4 regions of the Terracoccus luteus genome follow, and region 1 is predicted to be linked to each of the others. Evidence: predicted binding sites of a transcription regulator. Region 1 holds the regulator's gene; each other region holds the start of a gene.

What was found. Region 1 encodes LexA, which represses DNA repair genes until DNA is damaged. Its sites were predicted from a motif close to TCGAACANNTGTTCGA; they were not measured.
Region 2: the regulator LexA is predicted to act here: its motif matches at 2,790-2,805, upstream of DFJ68_RS05510 (alpha-ketoglutarate-dependent dioxygenase AlkB).
Region 3: the regulator LexA is predicted to act here: its motif matches at 2,519-2,534, upstream of DFJ68_RS06225 (DUF6504 family protein).
Region 4: the regulator LexA is predicted to act here: its motif matches at 1,612-1,627, upstream of ruvC (crossover junction endodeoxyribonuclease RuvC).

Annotation. Positions count from the first base shown of each region.
Region 1 covers NZ_RBXT01000001.1:536,751-542,620, reverse strand. The annotation lists gene DFJ68_RS02620 (vitamin B12-dependent ribonucleotide reductase) at 1-36, opposite strand, end outside; gene nrdR (transcriptional regulator NrdR) at 252-749, opposite strand; gene DFJ68_RS02610 (alpha/beta hydrolase) at 1,234-2,931, opposite strand; gene DFJ68_RS02605 (hypothetical protein) at 2,928-3,263, opposite strand; gene DFJ68_RS02600 (LysM peptidoglycan-binding domain-containing protein) at 3,552-4,007, opposite strand; gene lexA (transcriptional repressor LexA) at 4,296-5,024, shown strand; gene DFJ68_RS02590 (Sir2 family NAD-dependent protein deacetylase) at 5,165-5,870, opposite strand, start outside.
Region 2 covers NZ_RBXT01000001.1:1,197,691-1,203,560, reverse strand. The annotation lists gene DFJ68_RS05530 (S8 family serine peptidase) at 1-939, opposite strand, end outside; gene DFJ68_RS05520 (isoprenyl transferase) at 1,074-1,847, opposite strand; gene recO (DNA repair protein RecO) at 1,938-2,705, opposite strand; gene DFJ68_RS05510 (alpha-ketoglutarate-dependent dioxygenase AlkB) at 2,829-3,479, shown strand; gene DFJ68_RS05505 (maleylpyruvate isomerase family mycothiol-dependent enzyme) at 3,495-4,319, shown strand; gene leuA (2-isopropylmalate synthase) at 4,427-5,870, opposite strand, start outside.
Region 3 covers NZ_RBXT01000001.1:1,358,379-1,364,248, reverse strand. The annotation lists gene DFJ68_RS06235 (DNA polymerase III subunit alpha) at 1-1,413, opposite strand, end outside; gene DFJ68_RS06230 (SAV_6107 family HEPN domain-containing protein) at 1,471-1,917, opposite strand; gene DFJ68_RS06225 (DUF6504 family protein) at 1,928-2,248, opposite strand; gene DFJ68_RS06220 (DUF4126 domain-containing protein) at 2,911-3,690, shown strand; gene metF (methylenetetrahydrofolate reductase [NAD(P)H]) at 3,778-4,686, opposite strand; gene DFJ68_RS06210 (polyprenyl synthetase family protein) at 4,799-5,870, shown strand, end outside.
Region 4 covers NZ_RBXT01000001.1:1,476,084-1,481,953, reverse strand. The annotation lists gene ruvB (Holliday junction branch migration DNA helicase RuvB) at 1-343, opposite strand, end outside; gene ruvA (Holliday junction branch migration protein RuvA) at 340-942, opposite strand; gene ruvC (crossover junction endodeoxyribonuclease RuvC) at 950-1,561, opposite strand; gene DFJ68_RS06805 (YebC/PmpR family DNA-binding transcriptional regulator) at 1,727-2,488, opposite strand; gene pdxT (pyridoxal 5'-phosphate synthase glutaminase subunit PdxT) at 2,549-3,220, opposite strand; gene kynU (kynureninase) at 3,219-4,502, shown strand; gene DFJ68_RS06790 (hypothetical protein) at 4,561-5,550, opposite strand; gene pdxS (pyridoxal 5'-phosphate synthase lyase subunit PdxS) at 5,792-5,870, opposite strand, start outside.

The sequences.
Region 1 (5,870 bases):
CGAGGAGCGTGAGCTCCGGTTACCGATCTCCGTCATGTCTGCGGCCTCCCTGACCGTTCGTTTCTGCTCGTGCCGTGCTGCTGCTGTCTGCTTCTGATGCTGCGTACGTGGTGCGCCGTGCTCGTGCCGTGCTGGGTCGTGCTGGGTCGTGCTCGTGGTCTCCCACCCGCGACCGGTCAGGGCCCCAGTCTCGCGTCGGGGTCTGACAGTGGCCCCTGCCTAGGCGCACCTGACGGTGGTCAGGGCGCTGGTCAGGGCACCGGTCTGGGCTGGGTGCGTACCGGTGGCTCCTGCCCGAGGGCGTCCCGCTCGGCGCGCAGCACCGCGATCGCCCCCTCGAAGTCCTCGAGGCTGCCCCACGCCTGGTAGACGCTGGCGAACCGGAGGTAGGCCACCTCGTCGAGCTCGCGCAACGGCTCGAGGACGGCCATACCGACCTCGTGCGCCTCGATCTCGGCGTTGCCCTGACCGCGGATGGCCTCCTCGACGCGCTGCGCGAGCAGGGCCAGGTCGTCCTCGCTGACCGGACGGCCCTGGCACGCCTTGCGCACCCCCGACAGGACCTTGGCCCGGCTGAACGGCTCGCTCGCGCCCGAGCGCTTGACGACGCTCAGGCTCGAGGTCTCGAGCGTCGTGAAGCGGCGGTTGCACTCGGGGCACTGACGGCGCCGGCGGATGCAGGCACCGTCGTCGGTCGTGCGTGAGTCGATGACCCGGGAGTCGGTGTGCCGACAGAACGGACAGTGCATGGGGCACTCCCTTTCTCATGCCGGGTGGGCGCGCACGTGCGGCACCATGGTCAACGCCCACGCACGCCGCCGCATGCCCGTCCCCGGACCGCCCGCGGGCCCTCCCGACGGCGGACCGCGCGGTGGGGGCTGGGGACGAAGTTGGGGATGAGGTGGGGACGGCGTGTGGGTAACCCCGGTCACGCTGGGGACTACATGTGGACGACTTACACCTGTGTAACTACTAGATGTTGGGGTAACTGTAAGCACCAGCACCGACGACCCGCAAGGGCCGCGGTGGCGTCGCCCCGCCCCCTGGTGGCCCCCACGCCGCTGACGTGCGCAAACACCCTCTCCGGATGCCGGACGGTCGCCTCCGCGCGTCGGTGCGGCCGGGCGTGTCGCACCTGCTCAGACCACCGGACGGGGCCACCGACGCCACATGTTGGGGTGGCCGGCGACCCGGCATCCCGCATCTGGCGTCGACCGGCCGGCCGGGCGGAGGTCACGGCAGGTCGCGGGGCTGGGGCTGGAAGGGGTCGGCATCGCTCCAGCGCGGGTGACGTCGGCGCTCCCTGGGCCCGGCGACGACGACGCGGTCTCGCCTCCCGGCGGCGACGGCGGCGATGTTTCGCTCGCTCGTCGTGCCCGCCGTCAGGTACTGGGAGTGACCGGTCGAGGCCGTGGTCGTGACGGGGCGTCCGTTGGTCGAGCCGACCGTCGTCTTGAGGGCGGCCGCGGAGAGCCAGGCGATGCCGGCGACGTCGGTGGGGTCGGTGCCGAGGACGGCCGTCATCTGGGTGGCCACGCCGTCACGCGCGGCTGCCAGCACGTTGAGGCCTCCCGGGCGCAGACCGGTCTGCGCGACGTCGGTGAACGGCACCCCCGGGGAGCCGAAGACGACGGCGTCGTCGAGCGTGTGCGGCTGCAGGAGCGCCGTCCCCGTGACGACCGAGCCGTACGAGTGCCCGAGCACGGTCTGGTGGACGGGGTCGTCACGTGCCGCGGTCATGCCCGCCGAGAAGGCGGCGAGCTCGTCGGCCGACTCCCGCGCCCGGACGGGCGAGAGGACGGTCCCCCGGGTGTCGGTGAGGTCGCGCCAGCGGGGGGCGTCGTAGCCGATCCAGGTGACGACGGCCAGGGCGCCGTTGCCCGTTCCCGCCTGCAAGCGCAGGCGGACGGCGGTGTCGTCGAGGCGCAGCGCGTCGCCCCGCACCGAGGTCGCGAGCCCGCCGACGAGCGTCGCGACGTGCGGGTCGCCGTCGACGTCTCCGACGGCGAGGACGGCCCTGACCCGCCCGTACGGGGCCTGCACGAGCAGCAGGCGGCGACGTTCCCCGCCCAACGCCCGGCCCAGGACGGTGCGGACGGTGAGCAAGTCGTCGAGGGCCTCCTGCGCCTCCTGCCGACCGTCGACGTCCCACCACGACACGGCCTGCAGGCGCGCCCGTTGCTCGGCCTCGAGCCGCGACAGGAGCACGAGGTTGGCCTCGTGCCGGGCCCAGGCGGGGACGCCGTCTCGGGGGCCGACCCACTCGGGATGGAGGCGGACTGCATCCTCGCGCTGCGACCAGGTCAGCGACCGCCACCAGGCCGCCGCCCGGAAGGCGTCCTGCGCGCCCGTGACCGCCGCGACCGGCGGCGGCGGTGCGGGTGGCGAGGTGGTGGTCAGCCACGCCGCCAGCGAGCGACCCGACGCCGCGGACGTCAGAGCGCGGGACAGGGCTCGGTCGGCCGTGTCGGCGACGTCGACGGCCCGGCGCACCAGCGCGTCGACCTCGGCGGTCACCACCGCGTCGAGCCGGGCCCGGTGGGCGGCGACCACCGGGTCGGCGGCCGCCGGCGTCGGCGGTGGGGGCACGTAGCGGCCCGCCTGCGTGAGGCGGCCCCCGACCTGGGCGCAGCGGTCGTCGGCCCGGCGGACGAGGTCGCGCGCCGACCTCAGGCTCGGCACCGCCGCCGCGAGGGCCTGGGCGCTCGCGCCGAGACGGCCGGCGAGGGCCGTGACGTGCGCAGTGGCCTCGACATACCGACGAGCCGCCTCGTCGGCGGCGGGACCTCGCCAGGTGTGGCGGGCGGCCCGCCGCCAGACGAGGGCCGCCGCGACCTCGACGAGACGGGCCCGCTGACGCTCGAGGTCGGCGCCGGCCTGCTCGACCGCCTCGACGCCGAGCCGCCCCACCGCCGCGGCGTCCCAGGTCATGAGGCCTGCGTCACGGGCGGCGCCGTCCCGTCGGAGGCACCCCCCAACGGTCCGGTCAGGAGCGCCGCCGTGGACCCCTCGACGGCGTCGTAGCCGGAGCCGGCGCACGAGAGATGGGTGCCCAGCCGGGTCAGCGCGTACCGGGCCGACGCCAGCTCGTCGGCCCATGTTGCGGCCACGCCCGGGACCGCCCGGGCGGTCGTGCCCGCCGGGATCGCCCGGGTGACGACGGCCCAGACGCCGCTGAGGTCGACCGCTCGGAGGGCTCCGCTCGTCTCGCCGAGCCCGGCCGCCTCGGCCCGGAGGTCACCGGGCTCCACTTCGTACCGCATCGCTCCTTCTCCCTGCCCCCGTGGCGAGGGTAGGGCGACCGACGACACCGACGTCGGCAGCCGTCCACAGGCGTGACGACGGACAAAGACGGCAGCGGAGGACGACAGGGGCGGACGACGGGAGGACGCCGCACCCCGGTGGCGAGGTGCGGCGTCCGGGTGCGGTCGGCGGGGTCGAGGCGCCGAATGCACCAGCCGCAGGACGAGGTCGTGCGGCGGTCTGAGGCCCCGCGCCCGGTGGGCTCGCGGGACGGGTCGGGGACCGGTCAGGGACGACTCGAGGACAGGTCAGGGCGTGGGCACGAGCAGCTGCTGACCGGCGCTGACCTGGTCGCTCGCGAGGGAGTTCTGCAGCTGGAGCGCGACGACGCCGTCACGGACGGCCAGGTCGGGCAGCTCACGCGCGGCGATCTGCGAGAGCGTCTCACCGGACCTGACGATGACCGGACGGGACTCGCCACCGGCCGACGCCAGCTGGCCGGCCAGCCCGACGCTCAGGGCGATGACGACGGCGAGGGTCCCGGTGACGAGGACGAGGCGCCCGAGCCGGGTGATGCGCAGCACCGGCCGCGCGCGGCGGACCCGCCCCAGGGCGTCGGCCCCGGTGGGCAGTGAGACGAGCCGAGGCCGGCCGGGGCGGCCGTACGCCGGGTGGGTCGGGTCGGCGGACGGGTGTGCGGCGCCGACGGCGCGGGCCGGGGTGACGGGGCTCGGGTCGGCGAAGCTCAGGACGGTGGCGCCCATGGTGTCCTCCTCGTTCCGGCCCCCGGTGAGGAGGTCGGCCTGGTCGGTCGGTTCGGTCGAGAGCGGTGTCCGCGCGCCCTGTGGATCGTCGGGACACGTGTTCGATAGAACGTCTGTACGATTTCTAGCACGGTGGCCCGACAAAGTCGAGACACGCCTCGAACGGATGTTTGGCATGTGTGTTCGAACCTCGTACGCTGCTCTCACATCACCAACCACACCAGTCACCACTGACAGTGGGTCCCGAGAGGGCCTCTCGCAGCGGCGCAGACCGACGAAGGGGACACCATGGCTGACGTGACCGAGCTGCCCGACCGCGACCGGGGTGACGGCCTCACGGTGCGTCAGCGTCGGGTGCTCGAGGTGATCCGCAACTCCGTCGACCGTCGCGGGTATCCGCCGAGCATGCGCGAGATCGGCGAGGCCGTGGGCCTGGCCAGTCCCTCGAGCGTCTCCCACCAGCTGGCGGCCCTCGAGCGCAAGGGCTTCCTGCGCCGCGACCCCAACCGCCCCCGGGCCATCGAGGTCGTCTCCCCCGACGCCTCCGCCGCCCGCCACCCGGCCTCGGGTTCGCCGGGCGCGCCGCTGCCGAGCGTGGACGGGGCGGGCGCCGACGACACCGGCTCGGGTGACGCGCGTCCGCAGGCGACGTACGTCCCGGTGCTCGGTCGCATCGCGGCCGGCACGCCGATCCTCGCCGACGAGGTCGTCGACGACGTCTTCCCGCTCCCCCGCCAGCTCGTCGGCGAGGGCTCGCTCTTCCTGCTCAAGGTGGTCGGCGACTCGATGGTCGACGCGGCCATCTGCGACGGTGACTGGGTCGTCGTGCACCAGCAGCAGACGGCCGAGAACGGTGACATCGTGGCGGCGCTGCTCGACAACGAGGCGACGGTCAAGACGTTCAAGCGCAAGGACGGCCACGTCTGGCTGCTGCCGCACAACCCCGACTTCTCACCGATCGACGGTGACGACGCGACCATCCTCGGCAAGGTGACGGCGGTCCTGCGCCGGGTCTGACCGGGAACGCACGACCAGGGCATGACCGAGGGCACGATCGTGGTCTGACCGAGCACCGACCGAGCACCGACCGAGCACCGACCGAGAGCTCCACCGACGCAGACGCCCGCCCGACCTCCCGTCGGGCGGGCGTCCGTGCGTCAGGGCTCGACGTGCAGGGCCTCGACGAGCGCGTCGAGGGTGTCACCGAGGGGCGCGTGCAGCCGGAGGCTGGCCTCCGCGTCGCCGCGCGTCGCCGACCGGGTGACGATGGCGACCGGCACCCCCTCGCGGTGGGCCCGGCGCACGAAGCGGTAGCCACTCATCACGGCGAGCGACGACCCGAGCACGAGCAACGCCCGCGCCTGCTCGACGAGGGAGAAGCACCGCTCGACGACCTCGCGGGGCACGGACTCGCCGAAGAAGACGACGTCCGGCTTGACCGTGTCGTGCCCGCACACGAGGCAGCGCGGCGGGTGGAAGGTCTCGACGAGGTCGTCGGCCAGGACGATGTCGCCGTCGGGGCGCACCTGCTCACCCCACTGCGACCCGACCGCCTCCGCCGCCGCGGCGAAACGGTCCATGAAGCCGGGGTTGCCCTGGGTCATCCGCTCGTGCAGGCCGATGCGCGAGGTGACCTCGCCGCAGGTCAGGCACACCGCCCGGTCCAGCGAGCCGTGCAGCTCGATGACGTCCCGGGCGCCCGCGGCCTGGTGCAGTCCGTCGACGTTCTGGGTGATCACCGGGCCGACGAAGCCGGCCCGCTGCAGCTGGGTGACCCGACGGTGACCGGTGTTCGGTGCCGCGGCGTTGAACCGCTGCCACCCGATGTAGCTGCGGGCCCAGTACCGACGCCGCGCCTCGCTC
Region 2 (5,870 bases), 660 kb from region 1:
GCTCTTCGACTCCTCCACCTGTCCGGCGAGGTCGGGGTGGGTGGCGTCGAACCCGGTGTCGAGCACGGCGACCCGCACCCCGGTGCCGGTGGCGCCGCGGGCCCACGCCGCGGGGGCACCGATCTGCGCGTTCGTCTCGGCCAAGGTCGTGCGCACCCGGCGGTCGAGCCACAGCTTCGTGACGCCGCCGGTGAAGGACGGGGCCGCGGCCGTGAGCCGGTTGGCGCCCTTGCCGGCGAGACCCGAGAGGCCACCGGTCGGCCCGGCGCCCGTCGCCACCGCCCCCGCGAGGCCGCGCCAGAACGTGCGGGCCGAGGTCTTGTCCGCACGCAGGGCGTCGGCGCCGATGCTCTCGAGCGTGCGTGTCCGCGTCGACCCGGTCGGGGCGGGGTTGCTGCGCCTTGCCGTCGACGGCGTGGCGTACTGCGCGATGAGCGGGACGCTGTCGACGTGGGCGTCGTCGTACCCCTGGGCGATGAGCCCGGTCACGTCGAAGAGCCCGCGGTCGAGCGTGCCGGCCGCGAGGAAGGGCACCACCGAGTCGGGGACGACGTAGAGGCTGCGGCCCACGGTCTGGGTGTGCACGCCACCGGTGGAGCCCGGGGCCGGCTTCACGTCGGCGCTCGTGCGCCCGTCGGCGGCGGTGGTGACGGTGACGACGTCGCCCGTGACGAGGGTGACGGTGTGCGTCGACGACGGGCCGCCCGCGGACGGCGCCGCCGCCGGCGGGGGCCCTGCCGGGGTGCCCGGCCCCGCGGCGGTCGCGGCGGTCGCGTCGGCCGTCGCGGTTGCGGTGGCGGTTGCGGTAGCGGTCGCGGTGGCGGGCGCTGCGGTGACGGTGGTGGCGCCGGCGGACAGGCTTCCGGCGCCGACCGCGAGGGTGGCGGTCACCGCCGCGGCGAGGACCGCTCGCGGGCGGGGGTGCGGCAGGCAGGACATCGAGGGCCTTTCGACGCGGAGGGGGCGCGCCCAACGTGACAGACCCCCACCGCCGTGACAATGGCGGAGACCTGCCATGGCGCACGCTCGCCACGTCTCAGGGCCCGATGGCCGCCAGGTGGACGCGGTGACCCTCAGGCCGTGGGCGTGTCGACCGCCCCGCCGTACCGACGGTCTCGGGCGACGTACTCCTCCACGGCGGCCCAGAGGTCGCGCCGGTCGTAGTCGGGCCAGAGCCGGTTCTGGAAGACCATCTCGGCGTACGCCGACTGCCACAGCAGAAAGTTGCTCGTGCGCTGCTCTCCCGAGCTGCGCACGAAGAGGTCGACGTCGGGCATGCTCGGCACGTCGAGGTAGCGGGCGATGGTGCGCTCGTCGACCGACGACGGCTTGAGCCGGCCGTCCTTGACGTCCCCGGCGATGCGCTTGACCGCGTCGGCGATCTCGGCGCGACCGCCGTAGTTGACGCAGAAGTAGAGGGTCAGGCCGGTGTTGTGACGGGTGAGCTCCTCGGCGACCTCGAGCTCCTTGACGACCGAGCGCCACAGCCGGGGCGTCCGGCCCACCCAGTGCATGCGCACCCCCCACTCGTGCAGCTGGTCACGCCGGCGGCGGATGACGTCACGGTTGAACCCCATGAGGAAGCGCACCTCGTCGGGCGAGCGTCGCCAGTTCTCGGTCGAGAACGCGTAGGCCGACAGGTGGGTGACGCCGACCTCGATGGCGCCCGCGACGACGTCGAGCAGGGACGCCTCCCCCGCCTCGTGGCCCTTCGTCCGCGGCAGCCCCCGCTGGTTGGCCCACCGGCCGTTGCCGTCCATGACGATGGCGACGTGCTTCGGCCGCACCTCGGCGGGGATGACCGGTGCGGTGGCGCCGCTCGGGTGCGGGAAGGGTCTGGTCGTCATCGACGGATCCTCGTCGGTCGGGGCGGGGTGAGGGCGAACAACGTTGCGTGTGAAACGGTTTCAGGGGACATCGGGCCGTTCCGGGCGGGCTCAAGCCGGCGCGGCGGCCGGCGGCTCGACGACGGCCCGGGGCGTGAGGTCGACCAGCCGCAGCGAGCGCAGCCCCCGCTCGACGTGCCACTGGAGGAAGGCGGCGACGAGCCCGTTGCCCTGGCGCCGGTGCCGGTCGTCGCTGGCGTCGGCGGTCTCCCAGTCGCCCGAGAGCAGGGCCGCGAGCAGCAGGAAGGTCTCCGGCGCGGGCGCGCTCGACCCGGGCGGCCGGCATCCGCTGCACACCGCCCCACCCGCCTGCACGTTGAAGGCCCGGTGCGGCCCCGGCGCCCCGCACCGGGCGCAGTCGACGAAGCTCGGCGCCCACCCCGCGACGGCGAGCGAGCGCAGCAGGAAGGCGTCGAGGACGAGGCCGGGGTCGTGCGCGTGCTCGGCCAGCGACCGCAGTGCGCCGGCGAGCAGGAGGTACTGCTGGGTCTGCGGCTCGTGCTCCTCGCTCAGCTGCAGGGCGGTCTCGAGCATGACGGTGGCCGTGGTCCACGCCGCGTAGTCGCGCGCGATGGCATCGCCGTAGGGGGCGAGCGTCTCGACCTGCGTCACCGTGTCGAGGTTGCGCCCCTCGTAGCACTGCACGTCGACGACCATGCCGGGCTCGAGCCGCGAGCCGAACCGCGACCGGGTGCGACGCACCCCCTTGGCGACCGCACGCACCCGACCCCGCGTGCGGGTCAGCAGGGTGATGATGCGGTCGGCCTCCCCCAGCTTGTGGGTGCGCAGCACGATCGCCTCGTCGCGGTAGAGAGGCATGGCCCCATTGTCCACCGTGACGGATGCCGGGTGGTGGCGGCCACGCCCGTCGCGTCGTCGTCGTCATGTCCGTCAGCCGCTCGATCGAACGCGTGTTCGACGGACGGGGGTAGGCTGGGTCCCATGGACCTGACGCTCCAGGGGTCGCTGCTCGACCTCACCGACGAGATGACGCTGCGCGACCTGCGCGTCGGCACCACCCGGCATCCGCTCGCGCTCGGGGCGTGGGTCGACGTGCGGCCCGGGTGGCTGGCCGCGGGCGACGAGCTCTTCGCAGCCCTGCTGCGCGACGTGCCGTGGCACGCCGAACGGCGGCAGATGTACGACTCGGTCGTCGACGTGCCGCGGCTGACGAAGTTCTACGGTGGCGACGAGCCGCTGCCCCACCCCATGCTCGCGCAGGCGCGCGACGCCCTCAGCCGTCACTACGCGGGCGAGCTCGGCGAGCCGTTCGTCACCGCGGGGCTGTGCCTCTACCGCGACGGGCGCGACAGCGTGGCCTGGCACGGTGACCGCATCGGCCGTTCGCGGGACAGCGACACGATGATCGCCATCCTCTCGCTCGGCTCGCCGCGCACCCTCGCGCTGCGGCCCCGTGACGGTCGCCCGGTCGAGGGCGCCGGCGGACGCAGCCTGCGCTACCCGTTGGGGCACGGTGACCTCGTCGTCATGGGAGGCTCGTGCCAGCGCACGTGGGACCACTGCGTGCCGAAGACCGCCGAGCCGCTCGGCCCGCGCATCTCGGTGCAGTTCCGGGTTGCGGGCGTCCGCTGAACGAAAGGTGGCGTCGTGACGTCGCGAGTACCGACCCCGTTGCCGTTCGCCGACCACCTCGAGCGTGAGTCCGCCCGTTTCAGAACGGTGCTCGCGGATGCCGACCCGGCCGCGCGCGTGCCCACGTGCCCCGACTGGTCGGCCGACGACCTGCTGTGGCACCTCGCGGAGGTGCAGTGGTTCTGGGGCGAGATCGTCGAGCAGGGGGTGACCGAGCGGGGTGGTCTGGCGGCGGTCGAGGCAGCGCGCGTGGCCCGCCCGGCCGACCGTGAGGGCCTGCTCGCGTTCTTCGACCACGCGACCGCCCGGCTGCGCCGGGTGCTGTCGCAGCTGCCCGCCGACACCGAGCGCTGGATGTGGGCCGACGACCACACGGTCGGCTACATCGCGCGCCGTCAGGCCCACGAGGCGCTCGTGCACCGGCTCGACGCCGAGCTGACCACCGGGCAGCGGACCCCCCTCGACCCCTGCCTGTCCGCCGACGGCGTCGACGAGGCCCTCGTCGTCATGCGGGGCCACGAGGACGACCCGGCCGAGCCGGGGCTCGCGGCCGACCCCCTCGGCGGCGCCGTCGTGGTGTCGGCGGTCGACACCATGCACACGTGGACGGTCACGCCGTTGCGGGTGCACGGCACCGAATCCGACGGTGACGAGCTCGACGTGCTCGCCCTCGACGTCGCCCAGGGCGCCCGGCCCGGTGTGACGACCGAGGTCTGCGGCACGGCCGCCGACCTCGACGCCTGGCTGTGGAACCGGCCACCGGCAGGCGAGGTCACCCGCGTGGGCGACGCCGACGCCCTCGCGGCCGTCGACCGGGTGGTCTCCCGGGCGGTCGACTGACGCGTCCCTGGGCCACCGCCGAGGCCTGTCTCCCGGGCGATGCCTGTGGGGACGGGCGCCTCACGGCCGGGACGTCGCCACGACGGCGTCCCGGCCGACCGCTCGGATCAGGCGTCGCGCAGGGCGCGGTTGACCGCCGAGACGACGGCCTTGAGCGAGGCGTTGACGATCGACGGGTCGACCCCGACGCCCCACAGCACCCGCTCGCCGACGGCGCACTCGACGTAGGCGGCGGCGCGGGCGTCGCCACCCTGCGACAGTGCGTGCTCGGCGTAGTCGAGCACCCTCACCTCGGGCGCGCCCTCGACGGTGCCGAGGGCCGCGACGAAGGCGGCGATCGGGCCGTTGCCGGTGCCGGTCACCGTGACCTGACCCGCACCGTCGCGGAGGCTGGCCTCGATGGTGCTCGCCCCGTCGACCGTCGAGTCGGTGACGACGTTCACGAGCTCGAAGCGGCCCCAGGCGCGGTCGGAGTCGGGCAGGTACTCGTCCCGGAACCGCGACCACAGCTCGGCCGGGGCGACCTCGCCACCGTCCTGGTCGACGCCCCGCTGGACGACCCCGCTGAATTCGATCTGCAGCCGGCGCGGCAGGTCCATCTGGTGCTCGCTCTTCATGATGTACGCGACGCCGCCCTTGCCCGACTGGCTGTTGACTCGAACGACGGCCTCGTACGAGCGGCCGAGGTCGTGCGGGTCGACCGGCAGGTAGGGCACCGCCCACACGAGGTCGTCGATCCCGGCATCCTTGCTCTTCGCCTCGGACTCCATGGCCTCGAAGCCCTTCTTGATGGCGTCCTGGTGCGACCCGCTGAAGGCGGTGAAGACGAGGTCGCCGCCGTAGGGGTGGCGCTCGCCCACGGGCAGCTGGTTGCAGTACTCGACGGTGCGGCGCACCTCGTCGATGTCGCTGAAGTCGATCTGGGGGTCGATGCCCTGGCCGAAGAGGTTCATGCCGAGGGTGACGAGGCAGACGTTGCCCGTGCGCTCGCCGTTGCCGAAGAGGCAGCCCTCGATGCGGTCGGCGCCGGCGAGGTAGCCGAGCTCGGCGGCGGCGACACCGGTGCCGCGGTCGTTGTGCGGGTGCAGGCTGACGACGACGGACTCGCGGCGGTCGAGGTGGCGGACCATCCACTCGATGCTGTCGGCGTAGACGTTCGGGGTCGCCATCTCCACCGTCGCGGGCAGGTTGACGATCATCTTGTGGTCGGGGGTCGGGTCGACGACGTCGATGACGGCGTTGCAGATGCGGACGGCGAACTCGAGCTCGGTGCCGGTGTAGCTCTCGGGCGAGTACTCGTAGTACACGTCGGTCTCGGGCACCGTCTCCTCGAGCTTCTTGCACAGCCGGGCGCCCTGCACGGCGATGTCGACGATGCCGTCCTGGTCGAGGCCGAAGACGACCTTGCGCTGCAGCGCGGACGTCGAGTTGTAGAAGTGGACGATCGCCTGCTTGCTGCCGCGGATCGCGTCGTAGGTGCGCTCGATGAGGTGGTCGCGGCACTGCGTCAGGACCTGGATGGTGACGTCGTCGGGGATGTGGCCGCCCTCG
Region 3 (5,870 bases), 820 kb from region 1:
GCACGTGACGCGCTCACCGCCGAAGTGCTCGAGGATCCGCTCGTAGATCTCGGTGCGGCGGGCGGACTCGACGTCGATGTCGATGTCGGGCAGCTCGGCCCGCAGTGGCGAGCAGAACCGCTGCATGAGCAGGCCGTGCCGCATGGGGTCGACCCCGGAGATGCCGAGGAGGAAGTTGACGACGGAACCGGCGCCCGAGCCGCGGGCGGCCACCCGCACCCCCATCTCGCGGATGAGGTCGCACACCTTGGCGACGGTGAGGAAGTAGGTGGCGTAGCCCAGCCCGGAGATCACCTCGAGCTCGTCGTCGAGGCGGGCGTGCACCTCCGCGAGGCCGGCGCCGGACCGGGCGGGGTAGCGGGTGGCCACCGACGCGCGGCAGCGCCGGGCCAGCACCTGCTGGGGGTCGTCGTCGCCGAGGCCGAGCGCGGCCGGCTCGGGCAGGTGCACCGAGCCGATGCCGAGGTCGGCCCGGGGCTGTTGGGTGCAGTCGGTCGCGAGGGCGACCGTGCGCCGGACGAGGTCGCGGGCCTGCTCACGGGCGGCCGCTCCCCCACCGACGAGCCCCGGACCCGACACCTGGGTGACGTCGAGGGCGAGGGCGTGCATGAGGGGCGTGGGCGACAGGTGCCCGGCCGCGGTGACCCGGTCGAGGTGGCGGGTGTCGAGCGCGACGAGCCGGCGGGCGGCGTCGAGGACGTCGACGACGGCGGCGTCCTGCGGGTCGGCGTGCCGGACCGCCGCGGTGAGCACCGTCGGGACCCCGACCTCGCGGGCGAGGGCGAGCATGCGCCCGGCCTGACCGAGGCTGCCGGGAAGGTGCTCGGGCCCCCCGTGGCAGACCAGCTCGACGACGACGCCACCGTGCGGGAGCAGCGCTACCCACCGCTCGAGCGCGGCCCTGGCCCGGGAGTGCTGCTTGGCCAGCACGGCCCGGCCGACGTCGGAGTCGGGGCCGAGGAGCACGACGAGCGACCGCTCCCCCGCGACCGTCGTCGCGTGCTGCGCGACGAGGTCGGCCGTCGTGACGGGGGTGCCGCGCTCCCCCCGCAGGTGGGTGGCGGTGACGAGGCGGCACAAGGACGCCCACCCGGCCCCGGCGGGCAGGCCGCTCGTGCCGCTGCCGCGGGCCAGCACCGTGACCCGGGGCAGCCGGGGGTCGACCAGGGCACCGCCCCGGACCGGCGTGCGACCCGCACCGCGGGCCCCCGCCGACGCGACCCCGCGACGCGTCGGTGGTGGCTCGAGGGCGAGGTCGACGCCGAGGACCGGGGCGATGCCGTGGGCCATGCACGCCTTGACGAACTTGACCGCGCCGTACAGCCCGTCACGGTCGGTGAGGGCGAGGGCGGGCTGGCCCCAGGCGGCGGCACGCTCGACGAGCTGCTCGGGGCGGGCGGTGCCGTAGCGCATCGAGTAGCCGGAGGCGACGTGCAGGTGGACGAACGTGTCGGTCACGGGCCGCCGCCCTCAGGACGCGTCGCGGGTGGGCGACACCGGCGTGATGGTCTGCGGCAGGGGCATCGTCAGGGGGACCCCGAGGGCGTCCTGGACGATCTCGAGGAACATCTCGGCCTGGCGCAGCAGGTCGTCGGCCTCGCGCACCGGCACCCACCCGCCGCGGTCGACCACCGACCGGCGCGCCGAGCAGGCCGCGAAGAACGCCGCCCACTCGCCGAGCTCGGGGGCCAGCCCCGGCAGCACCTGCCAGACGCTGCGCGGACGGGACCGCGGGGTGGGCACGCTGCGCGCGGCGACGAGGGCCGCGGCGGCCCGCAGCGCGCCGAGGTGGGCGTCGCGGTAGCGCTCGCCGACGTCGCTCGTGCGGCAGGCCTGCTCGAGGGTGCGCCGCGACCGGTCGAGCAGGTCGAAGACGGCCGGTCCGATGGGAGGACGGGGCAGGTGCGTGGCGGTCATCGTCGTCACCTCAGTCGGCGACCCGGACGAGCTGCCACTGCTCGCCCTGGGCGCCCTCGTCGTGGGCGAGGTCGTAGACCCCGGGGGCGAACGACCACCCGGGGCTCGCCTCGACCCGCCACACCTGCTGCTCGGAGGCCGCCGCGGCGAGCGAGCCGCCCGGCACGACCGGACCGCCCCCGCCGTCGGCGTCGAGCGCCTCACGCCACCACGCCCGGCGCTCACGCCACTGGGCGAGCACGTCGCGCACGACGTAGAGCCGGCCGCGCCAGATGAACGCCTCCGGACGCCTCGCCACCCCGGCCGCCCCCTCCACGGGACGGACCTGCACCACATCACTGAACCTGCGAACCACGACACGTCTCCTTCGTACGGACACGTCGAGGCCGGAAATCACGACCCAGACCACCCGCGACCTGCGAGCGGCCCGACACCCAACCGACGACTGATGACCCTGACCGAACCACTTGACCTGCTCGAGCCGACCGACCCACCGGCCGACCCGTCCACCGACCGACCGGACACCCCCGACCACCCCGTGCACCCGGTGTGGCGGGTGCACGGCAGGGCTATGCTCGACCGATCGCGTCGAACACGTTTTTCGAACAGGTGTTCGACGCAGAACCACAGTAACCCCCGCCGCCGACAGCGTGTCAAGGTCGTCCACAGGCCCCCACCGACCCGCGGACGACGGGCCCGCAGCGGCATCTGAGTACACGTGCTCACGCCCCCGGAGCCCCCGCTGCGGCACAGTCGTGCGTGCGGGGTCCGGTCCGCGAACGGAGGGGCGCAGGGGTCCCGTCCGCTCACGGATCGGGCCCCGTCCGCACGCCCCGGCCACGTCGTTTGCAACCAGCCCCCCGATGCGGGACCGTCGGACCGGACGCCACCACCCGGCATCCGCCGCGGATGTCACCGCGGGTCCAGCGGACCCACCCCGACGCACCCGGCCCGCACCCGGCACGCGCCGCACGGCACACACAAGGAGCCACGATGGGCGCCGAGTTCCTCCCCATGGTCTTCACCTCCGGCTGGGCCAGCGGCATCAACGCCTACGCCGTCGTGCTCGTGCTCGGCCTCGCCGACCGGTTCTTCTCGCTCGGCCAGATCCCCGACGCCCTCGCGCGCACCGACGTGCTCGTGCTCGCCGGGGTGCTCTTCGTCGTCGAGATGTTCGCCGACAAGATCCCCTACGTCGACTCGTTGTGGGACACCGTGCACACCGTCGTGCGACCCGCCGTCGGCGCCACCATCGGCTACCTCCTCGGGCACGAGACGGCCGGGCTCGACGCCGCCGTGGGCGCCGCCACGGGTGGCATCACCGCGCTGCTCTCGCACGGCGTCAAGGCCGGCCTGCGGGCCGCCGTCAACACCTCTCCCGAGCCCGCGAGCAACGTCGTCGTCAGCACCGGCGAGGACGTCGCCGTCACCGGCGTCACCGCCCTCGCCATCGCCCACCCGTGGTGGGCCGCGTCGATCGCCCTCGTGCTGCTCGTCGCCGGCGCCTACCTCGTATACAAGCTGCTCGGGCGGGTGCGCCGGTTCAAGCGCAGCTACGACGCCTGGGGCGAGCGCGTCGGCATCGCCACCCCGTCGGGACGCCTCGACGGGCGCCCCGAGCCCCCACCGACGGGCCAGACCGGCCCGACCGACCCGGCGAGGACGCCGCGCGAGAACCGGCGCCTGCTGCGCGGCCGCGACGCCGCCGGTCCGTCACCCCGCGCCGACGAGCGTCTCGAGCGGCCCTTCGACCAGACCCGCGACGACGGCTGAGCCCGCCCACCGGCACCCGTCGCGTGCGACCGCCGCGACCGCCGCGACCGCCCCGTCCACCGCGTCCACCGCGTCCACCGTGACCGCTCAGAGGTTGCCGAAGACCTCGAGCGTCGCCGACGACCGGTTCATCGTGATGAAGTGGATGCCGGGTGCGCCCTCGTCGAGCAGCCGCCGTGACGACTCGGTGGCGATGGCGAGCCCCTCGGCGCGCACCGCGGCGGGGTCGTCACCGGCCCGCCCGAGGCGGTCGGTGACGGCGGTCGGCATCGGCTGGCCGGCGAGCTCGGCCATGCGCACGACCTGACGGGCGTTGGTGATCGGCATGATCGCGGGGATGACGGGCAGGCTGGAGCCCCGGCGGGCCACCTCGTCGCGCAGCCGCAGGTAGTTCTCGACGTCGAACACCATCTGCGTCACGGCGAAGCCGGCGCCGGCGCGCTCCTTGCGCACGAGCGCCTCGGCGTCGTCGGCCACGCCGCGCGACTCGGGGTGCCCGTCGGGGAAGGCCGCGACGCCGACGGTGAAGTCGCCGAGCGAGCGGATGAACGCGACGAGCTCGTCGGCGTGGTCGAAGCCCTCGGGGTGAGGGGTCCACGGCTCACCGAGACCACCCTGCGGGTCACCGCGCAGGGCGAGGATGTTGTGCACACCCGCCGCCGCGTACTGCCCGACGACGCGGCGCAGCTCGTCGCGCGAGTGCCCGACGCAGGTGAGGTGGGCCAGCGGCGTGAGCGAGGTCGACTCGAGCACCCGCTGGGTCAGCCGCACGGTGCGGTCGCGCGTCGTGCCGCCGGCGCCGTACGTGATCGACACGAAGCTCGGCGAGAGCTTCTCGAGCCGCCGGATCGCCTCCCACAGCGTCGTCGCCGCGGCGTCGTCCTTGGGTGGGAAGAACTCGAAGCTGAACGTCGGGGCGTCGGCCTGCACCATCTCGGGGATCGAGCGGGTGAAGCGCTCCGCCCGCACCATCGAGGATGCCGTGCCGTGTGCCATGCGACCACTCTAGGTCGCGCGCGGGGCCGGGCACCGGCGCGACCGAGGGCCGGGCGGGTGCGTCGCCCCAGTAGGCTGGGCCGCGTTGTCCCGACGCGATGGAGGCCCACCCGTGCACCGCCCCACCGACCTCGTGGCCCTGCGCGCCCGGGTGCAACAGGCCATCGACGCCGAGATCGTCGAGGGCAGTGCGCTGCTCGGACGCATCGGCGACGAGGTCGCGCCCCTGACGAACGCCGTGTCCGGGCTGTTGCAGGGTGGCAAGGGCCTGCGGGCCGGCTTCCTCTACTGGGGCTACCGCGCGGCGGGCGGGCCCGACTCCGAGGCGCTCGTGCGCCTCGCCGCGAGCATGGAGTTCTTCCAGGGCGCCGCGCTGCTGCACGACGACGTCATGGACCGCAGCGACACCCGCAGGGGGATGCCGTCCGCGCACCGTCGCGTGGCCGCCGTGCACGCCGAGCGGGGCTGGCGCGGCGACGCCGACCGGTTCGGTGAGGGCGCCGCGATCCTCGCCGGTGACCTGTGCCTCGTCTGGTGCGACCAGCTCTACGCCCGGTGCGGCCTGCCGACGACCGAGCTCGACCGTGGCCGGGTGCTCTTCGACGGGATGCGCACCCAGCTCATGGGCGGGCAGTTCCTCGACCTGCTCGAGGCCGCCCGCGGCTGGGACGGGCTGACCCTCGACGAGCGGGTCGCCTCGGCCCGCAAGGTGATCCGCTTCAAGAGCGCGAAGTACACGATCGAGCACCCGTTGCTCATCGGCGCCCTCGTCGGCGGGGTCGAGCAGGCCGACACCGGGCCGCTGTCCGACTACGGGCTCGCGCTCGGCGAGGCCTTCCAGCTGCGCGACGACCTGCTCGGCGTCTTCGGCGACCCCGAGGCGACGGGCAAGCCGGCCGGTGACGACCTGCGCGAGGGCAAGCTGACGGTGCTCGTCGCGCTGGCCCTCGACGCCGCCTCCCCCGCCGACCGCGAGCTCGTCGAGACAAGCCTCGGGCGCGACGACCTCGACTCCGACGTCATCGCGCGCATCCGCGAGGTGATGGTCACCTCCGGGGCGGTCGGGCAGGTCGAGTCGCTCATCAGCAACCTCGCCGACCAGGCCCACGACGCGGTGCGCCGCGCCGACACAACCGGGTGCTTCGACCGCGAGGCCCTCGACGTGCTCGACGACCTCGTCGGCG
Region 4 (5,870 bases), 940 kb from region 1:
ACGCGAGGTCGCCGGCGTGCTGGATGGCCGGGCCCGACGTGATGCGGATCGGCTGCTCGAGCTCGGAGGCGACGATCATGGCCAGCGTCGTCTTGCCGAGCCCCGGCGGGCCGGAGAGCAGCACGTGGTCGGGCGGCGTGCCCCGGCGCTTGGCCGCCTCGAGCACGAGCCCGAGCTGGTCGCGGACGCGGGTCTGGCCCGGGAAGTCGTCGAGCCGCTTGGGGCGCAGCGCCGCCTCGACGACCCGCTCGTCGTCGCGGTCGAGGCGGCCGTCGAGGCGGGGGTCGACGATGCGGGCGGTGAGGTCGAAGCCGTCGCTCGCGGGCAGGTCGGGGTCGGTCACCGGCCGAGCTCCTGCAGGGCGGCGCGCAGCAGCGCGGAGACGCTCGCGCCCTCCCCGGCGCCCGGGGCGACCTTGTCGAGCGCGGCCTCGGCCTGGCGGGCGGTCCAGCCCAGCCCGACGAGGGCCTCGAGCACCTGGTCGCGCCACTCGTCGGCCTGCGGGCGAGGGGCCGGGACCGCGGCGTCGACGGACCCCGGCAGGGCCCCGAGCTTGTCGCGCAGCTCGAGCACGAGGCGCTCGGCCCCCTTCTTGCCGATGCCGGGGACCTTCGTCAGCGCGGCGAGGTCGCCGCTACCGAGGGCGAGGCGCACGGCATCCGGGCTGTGCACCGCGAGCATGGCGAGGGCGAGGCGCGGGCCGACGCCCGAGACGGTCTGCACCGTCTCGAAGACGGTCTTCTCGTCGTCGGTGGCGAAGCCGTAGAGGGTGAGGGAGTCCTCGCGCACGACGAGGGTCGTCGCGAGGCGGGCCGGCTGGCCCAGCCGCACCGAGACCGCCGTCGCGGGGGTCGTGTGCACGAGCATGCCGACGCCGCCGACCTCGACGACGACGGAGTCGAGGCCGACCTTGCTGACGGTGCCGGACAGGGACGCGATCATGACGCGCTCATCGGGTGGGAGCCTTCGGGAGGGTCGGACGGGTCGGGTCGTGGGCCGTGACGGCCGTGCTGCTGCGCGGCACGCGCTTCGGGATGCGGCTCGGTCGCGCGGGTGCGGCCGCGGCCGCCTCGGCGAGCCGGTTCTGGGTGCCGCCCCGCCAGACGTGGCAGATGGCGAGGGCGAGGGCGTCGGCCGCGTCGGCGGGCTTCGGCGGCGTCGTGAGGCCGAGCAGCCGCGTCACCATCGTCGTGACCTGCGCCTTGTCGGCCCGGCCGCTGCCGCTCACCGCCGCCTTGACCTCGGTCGGGGTGTGCAGCGTGACTGGCAGGCCGCGGCGCTCGGCGTGCACCATGACGAGGCCGGTCACCTGGGCGGTGCCCATCACGGTCGAGACGTTGGTGTCGGCGAAGACCCGCTCGATGGCGACCGCCTCGGGGCGGTGCCGCTCGAACCAGTGGTGCAGCTCGTCGTCGACGGCGACGAGACGGCGCGGCGTGGGGTCGGCCGGCAGCGTGCGGATGACGCCGACCTCGACGAGCGTGAGGCGCCGCCCGGGCAGGCCGTCGACGACACCGACACCGCAGCGGGTCAGCCCGGGGTCGACGGCGAGGACGCGCACCACTCACCTCCTGACGTCGTCGACCACGCGGGTGCCCGGCAGACGGCCGACCGAACACGTGTTCGGCTCAACCGTAACGACGCGGGTGCGCGGGCCGCGGAGGCGCGCCGGGCGGGCCCACCGGCATCCGGCCCCCGTCGTGTCGCGGGTAGGAGGCCGCGAGGCTCACTCCTCGTCGTCGTCGAGCTCGGCGAGCACCTCGTCGGGGATGTCACCGTTGGCGTAGACGTTCTGCACGTCGTCGCTGTCCTCGAGCGCGTCGATGACGCGGATCATCTTCTTCGCGCCGTCGAGGTCGAGGGGCACCTGGAGGGTGGGGACGAACGAGGCCTCGGCCGACTCGTAGTCGATGCCGGCGTCCTGGATGGCCTTGCGGATGGCGACGAAGTCGGTCGCCTCGGAGACGATCTCCCACGTCTCGCCGTTGTCGTTGACCTCCTCGGCCCCCGCCTCGAGCACGACCTCGAGGATGTCGTCCTCGCCGCCGGCCTCCTTGGGCACCGTCACGACGCCCTTGCGGTGGAAGACGTAGGCGACCGAGCCCGGGTCGGCCAGCTGCCCGCCGTTGCGGGTCAGGGCGGTGCGCACCTCGGCGGCCGCGCGGTTGCGGTTGTCGGTGAGGCACTCGATGAGCAGCGCGACGCCGTTCGGGGCGTAGCCCTCGTACATGATCGTCTGCCAGTCGGCCCCGCCGGCCTCGGCGCCCGAGCCGCGCTTGAGGGCGCGGTCGATGTTGTCGTTGGGGACCGACGTCTTCTTCGCCTTCTGGATGGCGTCGTACAGCGTCGGGTTGCCCGCGGGGTCGCCGCCACCCTGGCGGGCCGCGACCTCGATGTTCTTGATGAGCTTCGCGAAGAGCTTGCCGCGCTTGGCGTCCTTGGCCGCCTTCTGGTGCTTCGTGGTGGCCCATTTGGAGTGCCCGCTCATACGGATCCCTTCGCGGTCGTGGTCTGCACGTCTGTCAGCCCGTCTGGCAGCACGTGGTCGTCAGGCTGTCGTGGTCCGGCTCGTCGCCCGTGCCGTCATGGCGACGAACTCGGCGTGGATGCGACGGTCGCCACCCACCTCGGGGTGGAACGCGGTCGCCATCAGGTTGCCCTGCCGGACCGCGACGATCCTACCGGCGGCCGGGCCGGAGCCCACACGGGCGAGCACCTCGACGCCCGCGCCGGCCTCCTCGACCCACGGGGCGCGGATGAAGACGGCGCGGACGGGGCCCTCGAGGCCGGCGAACTCGAGCTCGTGCTCGAACGAGTCGACCTGCCGGCCGAAGGCGTTGCGGCGCACCGTGACGTCGAGGCCGCCGATCGTCTGCTGGTCGGGTCGGGCGTCGACGAGGCGGTCGGCGAGCAGGATCATCCCGGCGCAGGACCCGTAGGCCGGCATCCCCTCGGCGATGCGACGGCGCAGGGGCTCCATGAGGCCGAAGGCGCGCAGCAGCTTGTCGATGACGGTCGACTCGCCGCCCGGCACCACGACGGCGTCGACGGCCTCGACCTCCTCGGGTCGGCGGACCGGGACGGCCTGCGCGCCGAGGGAGGCGAGCGCCTGCAGGTGCTCGCGCGAGTCTCCTTGGACGGCGAGCACGCCGATGCGCGGGGTGGGGCGGGTCGTCACGGGCAGAGCATAGGCACGGGCCGCGCGATACGTTGCGGACATGACTGCCGCGCCCACCTCCCTCGCCGCCCTCGCCGCCCTCGACGACCTGCTCGCGGACGCCGAGCGCCTCGATGCCGCCTCGCCGCTCGCCCACGTGCGCGACCGCTTCGAGCTGCCCGAGGGACTGGTCTACCTCGACGGCAACTCGCTCGGGGCGCTGCCCAAGGCGGTGCCGGATGCCGTGGCCGACGTCGTGCGCCGACAGTGGGGCTCCCAGCTCATCGCCTCGTGGAACGACGAGGACTGGTGGGGCGCGCAGGTGCGGGTCGGCGACCAGGTGGGGCTGCTCGTGGGGGCGGCCGCCGGGCAGACCGTCGTCACCGACTCGACGTCGGTCAACCTCTTCAAGACGGTGGTCGGGGCGGCGCGGCTGCGACCGGGCCGGCGGGTCGTGCTCATCGACCCCGACTCGTTCCCCACCGACCTCTACGTCACCGACGCGGCGGCGCGGCTGGCGGACCTCGACGTGCGACGGGTGCACCCCCGCGACGCGGTGGCGGCCATCGCGGAGGTCGGCGACGACCTCGCGCTGGCGTCGTACTCGCAGGTCGACTACCGCACGGGCGAGCAGTGGGACCTCGTCTCCATCACCGAGGCCGCCCACGCGGTCGGCGCCCTCGCCTGCTGGGACCTGTGCCACTCGGCCGGCGCGATGGAGGTCGGGCTGGACGAGGGCGGCGCCGACCTCGCCGTCGGCTGCGGCTACAAGTACCTCAACGGCGGACCGGGGGCGCCGGCGTTCCTCTACGTCGCCGAGCGGCACCTCGCCGACTTCGACCAGCCGCTGTCGGGCTGGCACGGGCACGCCCGACCGTTCGAGATGGGCGGCACGTTCGAGCCGGCCCCCGGCATCACCCGCGGGCGGGTCGGCACTCCCCCGCTCGTCTCGCTGCTCGCCCTCGAGGCGGCGCTCACCGCCTTCGAGGGGCTGACGCCGGCGGCGGTGCGCGAGCAGTCGCTGTCGGTGACGGCGCTGTTCATCAGCGCCCTGGACGCGGCGGGGGTGCTCGGTGACGACCTGACCCTCGCCACGCCGCGCGAGCCGGAGCGGCGTGGGTCGCAGGTGTCGCTGCGCCACCCGCAGGCCTTCGCCGTCGTGCAGGCGCTCATCGCGCGCGGGGTCGTGGGCGACTTCCGCGAGAGCGACATCGTGCGGCTCGGGTTCGCCCCGCTCTACGTCACCCACGTCGACGCCGTCACGGCGGCCCGCCACCTCGTCGAGGTGCTCGACGGGCGCGAGTTCGAGCGCGACGAGTTCACCCGGCGCGGCGCCGTCACGTAGCCCGGGACGGGGCCGACCGGCATCCGACACGTGACGGTTCAGTCAGGCACACCCGCGGTCACCAGCCGGTCGTCAGCAGGACGGCCTTCGTGATGGGCCCGGGGTTGCGGATCGTCTCGCCCGACCCGATCTGCGGCGTCATGAGGGAGTTGACGTCGCCGGCCCGGTAGGTGGCCTCGTCGAGGTGCGAGTAGCTGCTCCCCGGCTGCCACGTCGACGGTGCGTAGAGCCGCGCGGTCGCTCCCCCGTTGGCGTTGCGCACCTTCGGGGAGTCGAAGTAGACGTTGTTGCCGCGCAGCACCCCGGCGAGCTGCGTCGAGCTGTCGGGAAGGCCGAGCAGCTTCGTCCCCGTGTTCGTCTCGGTGTAGCGCGAGTAGGCCAGCGGGTAGCCCGAGAGCCGCACCGTGCCCCGGTTGCTGCTGACGTTCGCCGCACCGATGAAGCCGACGCCGTGGCCCAGCTCGTGCAGCACGACGCTGGTGAAGTCGTACTTGCCCGCGGGCGCGGGTCCGGTGCCGTAGTGCCAGTTGCCGAAGTTGCTGCTGAAGCGGGCGACGATGTCGGGCGACGGGTCGAGCTGCGAGCCGCGGCGCTTGTTCGCGACGGCGTCGACGTACCAGGTCCCGGCCTGCGGGGCGCCGGCGAAGTCGCGCCACACCGACGACGGGCCGGCCGAGCCGAGCACGCCCGGGCCAAGCGGCTCGAAGCTCGCCGCCACGGTGACCGGCACGCTGCTGTTCAGCTGCCCCGCCCAGATGTTCACCGCCCGCTGGAAGGCCGCCTTGGCCGCGGGCGTGAAGCCGCTGTACGTGACCGTGAAGGTCGCTGTCGCGGGACGGTCGGCGCGCCGGGCCTCGGCCGGCACGACGGAGGGCACGCTGAGCGGGGTGCCGACGCGCACCTCCGTCATCGTGCCGGGACGCGAGACCCCGGATGCCGTGGGGCCGGGAGCCGGGGCCGCACCGGCCGCGCCCCCTCCCCCGACGACGAGCGTCGACACCGCGAGGGCGCCGACGAGAAGGCTGACGGACGAACGAGCAGGACGCATGGATGGCCTCTCCCCTGTGCTTCCGCCCCCGGGGCGACCGGAGGCGGGCCGAGCCACCGAGGCCCGTCAGGGTGAGGCTAGCGAGCCCCCCTCTCCGACGGAAAGGGCTGAGGCGCAATCAGATCGACCACTCTGGTCGCTCCGTCCCCGCCCGACCCAACGGCCCCACCAGCCGCCGAAGCGCGCCCCCGCCGCGCCTTCAGCAGCCGCCGGCCGGGTCACGCCGGCCGGCGGCCGGGGGTCACCAGCCGCGCTCGGCGAACTGGATCGAGCGGGCGGGCTCGTCGACGTTGATGCCGACCATGGCCTCGCCGAGGCCG